DNA from 2 places in the Microbacterium sp. MMO-35 genome. Region 2 is predicted to be linked to the other one. Evidence: predicted binding sites of a transcription regulator. Region 2 holds the regulator's gene; the other holds the start of a gene.
What was found. The regulator HrcA, encoded in region 2, represses chaperone genes, less so after heat shock. The targets are predictions, from matches to a motif close to TTNGCACTCGNNNNNNNCGAGTGCNAA.
Positions count from the first base shown of each region.

Region 1 (3,401 bases), on a different contig from region 2:
GGCGATCGACGCGGCGTTCTGCAGCGCGGAGCGGGTGACCTTGGCCGGGTCGATGATGCCCGCGGAGAACATGTCCACGTACTCGCCCGAGGCCGCGTTCAGGCCCTGACCGGCGGGGAGCTCGGAGACCTTGTGCGCCACGACGCCCGGCTCCAGACCGGCGTTGAGCGCGATCTGCTTCAGCGGGGCCTCGATCGCGACGCGCACGATGTTCGCGCCGGTCGCCTCGTCGCCCTGCAGCGCCAGCGCGTCGAGCGCCTTGTTGCCGGACTGGATGAGCGCGACGCCGCCGCCGGGGACGATGCCCTCCTCGACAGCCGCCTTCGCGTTGCGCACGGCGTCCTCGATGCGGTGCTTGCGCTCCTTGAGCTCGACCTCGGTGGCCGCGCCCGCCTTGATGACGGCCACGCCGCCGGCGAGCTTGGCGAGGCGCTCCTGCAGCTTCTCGCGGTCGTAGTCGCTGTCGGTGTTCTCGATCTCGCGACGGATCTGCGTGACGCGGCCCTCGATCTGGGACTGCTCGCCCGCACCCTCGACGATGGTGGTCTCGTCCTTGGTGACGATGACCTTGCGCGCACGGCCGAGCTCGGCGAGCGTGGTGTTCTCGAGTTTGAGACCCACCTCTTCGGTGATCACGGTGCCGCCGGTGAGGATCGCGATGTCCTGCAGCTGCGCCTTGCGGCGGTCGCCGAAGCCCGGGGCCTTGACGGCCACGGACTTGAAGATGCCCTTGAGCTTGTTCAGCACGAGCGTCGCGAGAGCCTCGCCCTCGACGTCCTCGGCGATGATGACGAGCTCCTTGCCGTCCTGGATCACCTTGTCGACGACGGGGAGAAGGTCCTTGATGTTCGAGATCTTCTGGTTCGCGATGAGGATGTACGGGTCCTCGAAGACGGCCTCCTGGCGCTCCGGGTCCGTGACGAAGTACGGGTTCAGGTAGCCCTTGTCGAAGCGCATGCCCTCGGTGAGCTCGAGCTCGGTGCCGAAGGTCTGGGACTCCTCGACGGTGACCACGCCCTCCTTGCCGACCTTGTCGATGGCCTCGGCGATGAGCTCGCCGATCTCCGGGTCAGCGGCCGAGATCGACGCGGTGGCGGCGATCTCCTCCTTGGACTCGATCTCCTTGGCGGAGGCGAGCAGCTCGGCGGTGATGGCGGCGACGGCCTTCTCGATGCCCTTCTTCAGGCTGATCGGGTCGGCTCCGGCGGCCACGTTGCGCAGGCCCTCGCGGACGAGCGCCTGGGCGAGCACGGTGGCGGTCGTGGTGCCGTCTCCGGCGACGTCGTCGGTCTTCTTCGCGACCTCCTTGACGAGCTCCGCGCCGATCTTCTCGTACGGGTCGTCGAGCTCGATCTCCTTGGCGATGGACACGCCGTCGTTCGTGATGGTGGGGGCGCCCCACTTCTTCTCGAGCACGACGTTGCGGCCACGCGGGCCGAGGGTCACCTTGACCGCGTCGGCCAGGATGTTCAGGCCGCGCTCGAGGCCGCGACGGGCCTCCTCATCGAAAGCGATGATCTTTGCCATGAGTTCTGTCGTCCCTCCTGGACGTAGACATTGGGTTTAGCACTCAGATCAGTAGAGTGCTAAACCCAGTCTGGCACTCGCCCCCTGAGAGTGCAAGCCGCGGCGCACGCGGCGGCGTTCAGCCCGCGGAGCCGTCGCCCGAGGTGTCGGCGGGCGTGGGCTCGGTGGTCGGCGCGTTCTTCGCGAGGTCCATCCCGAGCACGACGGTCAGCTGCTTCTGGCCGGGCACCACATCGTCGCCGTAGCGGTCGCTCTGCGCGATCTCCTTCGCCCCGACGAGATCGGCGAGCGCCCGTGCGGCGTTCTCGTCCGCGGCCGTCTTGTAGTAGACGGTGGAGGTCGGGAAGTCCTGCGAGTCGGCGTCCCCTGCGACCACGGCATCCGCGGCGAAGCCGGCGTTCACGATCGTGTCGCGCGTGGCCGCGGCCAGGCCGTTCGCGCCGGTCGCGTTGAGGACGAACACCGCGTAGGTCTTGTCGAGCGGCGGGGCGCTCGCGGTCGCCGTCCGCGACACGCTGGGCATCGGCGTGCCCTGGTCGAAGCTGATCTTGCCCATGGCCAGCATCGCGGCGAAGATGCCCACGGCGATGAGCACGACCGTGGCGACGGCCGCCCACAGCAGCACGAACCAGCCGCGCATCCCGGGGTTCTCGGCGCGATGGGCGCCGACGCGGCCCTGCGCGTGCGGGATCTCGTCGAATCGGTCGCGGGCGGATTCAGGCATTCCCCGATGTTATCCGGCCCGTTCCGGTGGATTCCATGAACGACAGGCGGATCCGCCCGGCGCGCCGTCAGCCCGCGGACAGGGCGGTGCGGTCGGCCCGGCGCGCCGCGGCGTCGTCGCGGATCCGGCGCAGCCGGCGAACGAGCATCGGGTCGGCGACGAGGGCCTGCTCCGAATCGATCACGCGGTCCAGAAGCTGGTAGTAGCGCGCCGGGGCCAGCTCCAGCTCGCCGCGGATCGCCTCCTCCTTCGCGCTGGAGTGCCCGGGGCGGCGCGCCTCGAACTCGAGGATCGCGCGCTCGCGGTCGCTGAGCAGCTCGGTCACCCCCTCAGGCTACGTCCGCACCCTCCTGGCGCCGGGAGGCGCGCCCCGGTCTGCGCCCCTCGACGCCCGAGAAAGCGGGAGAATGGATCCGACCCCGGGAGGATCCATGTCGCACCGCGTGACCAAGACCGACGCCGAATGGCGCGCCGAGCTCGCACCGCAGCAGTACGCCGTGCTGCGCGAGGCGGCGACGGAGCGCCCGTGGACGGGTGAGCTGCTCGACGAGCAGCGCGCCGGCCTCTACACCTGCGGCGCCTGCGGCGCGGAGCTGTTCCGCAGCGGCACCAAGTTCGACTCCGGCTGCGGCTGGCCGAGCTTCTACGAGTCGGTGCGCCCGGAGGCCGTCGAGCTCATCGAGGACAGCAGCCTCGGGATGGTCCGCACGGAGGTGCGCTGCGCCGCCTGCGGTTCGCATCTGGGCCATGTCTTCCCGGACGGCTTCGGCACTCCCACCGGCGACCGCTACTGCATGAACTCGATCGCGCTGTCCTTCCAGCCGGACGAGGGCGCCGCGGACGCATGAGCGCACTCGAAGCCGTCACCCGCAGGCAGTCGTGGTCGAAGGTGACGCCCGACGCGCCGACCCGTGAGCAGCTGCTCCCGCTCGTCGCCGCCGCCGGGCGCGTCGCCGACCACTCCTCGCTGCGCCCCTGGCGCCTGATCGAGCTGCGCGGCCGGGACCGGGACCGGCTGGCGGCCGCGATCGCCGAGGCCGAGGGCGACTCGTCCCCGTCGTCCAAGCCGCTGCGCGCATCGCTGCTCATCGCCGTCGTCGCGAGCTACCGCGGCAGCCACAAGGTGCCCCGCTGGGAGCAGGAGGCCGTC
Region 1 covers NZ_JBBCVH010000003.1:288,579-291,979, forward strand. Annotated here, with positions in the region: gene groL (chaperonin GroEL) at 1-1,527, opposite strand, end outside; gene WFJ01_RS08220 (LytR C-terminal domain-containing protein) at 1,646-2,251, opposite strand; gene WFJ01_RS08225 (DUF3263 domain-containing protein) at 2,319-2,576, opposite strand; gene msrB (peptide-methionine (R)-S-oxide reductase MsrB) at 2,683-3,099, shown strand; partial or broken gene WFJ01_RS08235 (nitroreductase family protein) at 3,096-3,401, shown strand, end outside.
Region 1: the regulator HrcA is predicted to act here: its motif matches at 1,564-1,590, upstream of groL (chaperonin GroEL).

Region 2 (3,401 bases):
GACTCGCCCATGAGGGTGATTCGATCCGGGTCGCCCCCGAACGCGGCGATCTCCTCGTGCACCCAGCGGAGGGCCGCCGCCGCGTCCTGGAGCCCCAGGTTGCGCGGCGCCCCGTCGAGCACCGAGAAGCCTTCAGATCCCAGCCGGTAGTTGATGCTGACGAACACGATCCCGTCGCGGGCGAACGCGGTGCCGTCATAGAGGGACAGCGCCGCCGTTCCCCGCTCCAGCGCGCCGCCGTGGATCCACAGCACGACCGGTGCGGAACGGGCGCCGACCGGGGCCCATACGTTCGCGGTGAGGATGTCGTCGCCGTCGATGCGGAGGCTGCCGAGGATCTCGGCCGTCGCCCCGGCGTAGGGCAGCTGCGGAGCGGTCGGGCCGAACGCCGAGGCATCGCGCGGCGCCGACCACGCCTCAGGCGGCTCGGGGCTGCGGAAGCGGCGGGGCCCGAAAGGCGGTGCGGCGTACGGGATGCCGAGATGGCGGTCGACGCCGTCGATGCGGCGTCCGATGAGCTCGCCGGTGGAGATCCGCGTGCGCACGGCGTCGTGGTCCATGGCGCCATCCTAGGCAGAACCGCGTCCCCGTCCTCCGGGCCCGGGCGCTCCCGCGGTTCTGGAGGCGTCCGCGGTCCCTGAGCCCGCCGGGAGGCCCGGCAGGATAGGATTGGCACTCAGGATGCACGAGTGCCAGCGGTGAGGAGGGGCGATGGTCTCAGAACGGGGACTCCAGGTGCTCCGCGCCATCGTCGAGGACTACGTCGAGACGAATGAGCCGGTCGGCAGCAAGTCGATCGTGGAGCGGCACGCCTTCGGCGTGTCCGCCGCGACGATCCGCAACGACATGGCCCAGCTCGAGGACGAGGACCTCATCGCGGCGCCGCACACCTCCTCCGGGCGGGTGCCGACGGACAAGGGCTATCGCGTCTTCGTCGACCACCTCGCGCAGGTGCGGCCGCTCTCCGCGGCGCAGCGCAGCGCGATCACCGCGTTCCTCGCGGACCCCGCCGACCTCGACGACCTCATGGTGCGCACCGTGCGCGTGCTCACCCGGCTGACCGGGCAGGTCGCCCTCGCGCAGTATCCGTCCTTCGCGCGCGCACATGTCACGCACGTCGAGCTCGTCGCGCTGGCCCCGAACCGCCTGCTCATCGTGCTCGTGACGGACGCCGGCGGCGTGTCGCAGCGCATCGTCCCGCTGCCGGTCGAGCTCGACGAGTCCGAGCTCGGGATGCTCCGCGCGGCGATCACCGAACTGCTCACCGGACACTCGGTGCGCCGCGGCGCCGAGCGGGTCCAGGCAGCGGGAGAGACCTCGTACGGCCCCCGTGTCGACGCCGCGCGGGCCGCGCTGCTGCGGGCGGTGGCCGAAGAGCTCGCCGAGTTCCGCCAGGAGCGCCTGGTCATGGCGGGCGCCGCCACGCTGGCACGCCGCGAGCACGACTTCCGCGGCAGCATCCATCCGCTCCTCGAGGCGATCGAGGAGCAGGTGACGCTGCTGCGGCTGATGAGCGAGATGCGCGTCGACGAGCACGGGCTCGCGGCGAGCATCGGCACGGAGAACGCCGCGTTCGGTCTCGGCGAGGCCTCGATCGTCGCGAGCGACTATCTCACCCACTCCGGGACCGCACGCGTCGGCGTGATGGGCCCGACCCGCATGGACTACCAGAGCAACCTCGCGGCGGCGCGGGCCGTGGCCCGCTACCTGTCCCGGCTGCTCGAAGAGGACGAGTCCGGCCGGTGACCGGCCGCACGACAGACACGCCGCCGCAGGGCGGCCCGGAAAGGCGATGGTGACGGATCACTACGAGGTCCTCGGCGTCTCGCGCGACGCGAGCGAGGACGAGATCAAGAAGGCGTATCGACGGCTCGCCCGGCAGCTGCACCCCGACGTGAACCCGAGCGAGGAGGCCGCGGAGCGGTTCAAGTCGGTCACGCACGCCTACGACGTGCTCAGCGACGCCGATTCGCGACGCCGCTACGACATGGGCGGCGACCAGAACGGCAACGGCGGATTCGGCGGGTTCGGCGGCTTCGGGGACATCTTCGAGACCTTCTTCGGCGGCGGAGGGGCGCGGTCCGCCCGGCCCCGTTCGCGCCGGGAGCGCGGCCAGGACGCCCTGGTGCGGGTGACGCTCGACCTCGGCGACGTCGTGTTCGGTGTGCACCGCGACATCGAGGTCGACACCGCGGTGCTGTGCGAGACCTGTCAGGGTTCCTGCTGCGCGGACGGCACCTCGCCCGTGACCTGCGACATCTGCGGCGGATCCGGGCACGTGCAGCAGCAGGTGCGGAGCCTGCTCGGCAACGTCCTCACGACCGCGCCCTGCGGGTCGTGCGAGGGCTTCGGCACGACGATCCCGTTCCCGTGCCAGACCTGCAACGGCCAGGGCCGGGTGCGTTCGCGCCGGACGGTCGGGCTCGACATCCCCGCCGGCGTCGAGACCGGTCTGCGCCTGCAGCTTCCCGGCTCCGGTGAGGTGGGCCGCGCGGGCGGTCCGAACGGCGATCTGTACGTCGAGGTCACGGTGACGCCGCACGCGCGCTTCAGCCGCGAGGGCGATGACCTGCTCGCGACCCTCGAGGTCGCGATGAGCGACGCGATCCTGGGCACCACGACGACGATCGAGTCGCTCGACGGCCCGGTGGATCTGGAGATCCGCCAGGGTCTGCAGTCCGGCGACGTGCTCACGATCAAGGGCCGTGGGGTCACGCCGCTGCGGGGCACGCAGCGCGGAGACCTGCGGGTGGGCGTGCAGGTGCTCACCCCCACGAAGCTCGACCACAAGCAGCGTCAGCTCATCGAGGACTTCGCCAAGCGCACGAAGGCGCCGGCACCACGGCTCGCCGAGTTCCATCAGGGCCTGTTCTCCAAGCTGCGCGACCGGTTCCGCGGCTGACGGACATGGCGCTGCACTTCGTCACGCCCGAGGCGACCTCGGCCCGACCGGGGACCACGATCGCCCTCACTGGCGCCGAGGCCAAGCACGCCGCGGTGGTGCGCCGGGTGCGCGTCGGCGAGCCGATCACCCTCGGTGACGGCGCCGGCGTCTGGCTGGACGCCGAGGTCGTCGCGGCCGCGCCGTCGCTCGTCGAGGTGCGGGTTCTGGCCCGGCGCGAGGATCCGCTGCCGACGCCGCGGATCCTGCTCGCGCAGGCGCTCGCGAAGGGCGATCGCGACGAGCTCGCCGTCCAGGCGGCCTGTGAGCTCGGCGTCGACGGGATCGTGCCCTGGCAGGCCACGCGCAGCGTGTCGCGCTGGGAGGGCGCGAAGGCGGCCAAGGGCCGCGAGCGCTGGGCGAGCATCGTCCGCGAGGCCGCGAAGCAGGCGCACCGCTCCTGGATCCCCGAGGTCGTCGCCGTCGAGTCCACGGCGGATCTCGTGCGTCGCGCCGGGGG
Region 2 covers NZ_JBBCVH010000002.1:407,397-410,797, reverse strand. Annotated here, with positions in the region: gene WFJ01_RS05315 (carboxylesterase/lipase family protein) at 1-560, opposite strand, end outside; gene hrcA (heat-inducible transcriptional repressor HrcA) at 712-1,746, shown strand; gene dnaJ (molecular chaperone DnaJ) at 1,796-2,902, shown strand; gene WFJ01_RS05300 (16S rRNA (uracil(1498)-N(3))-methyltransferase) at 2,908-3,401, shown strand, end outside.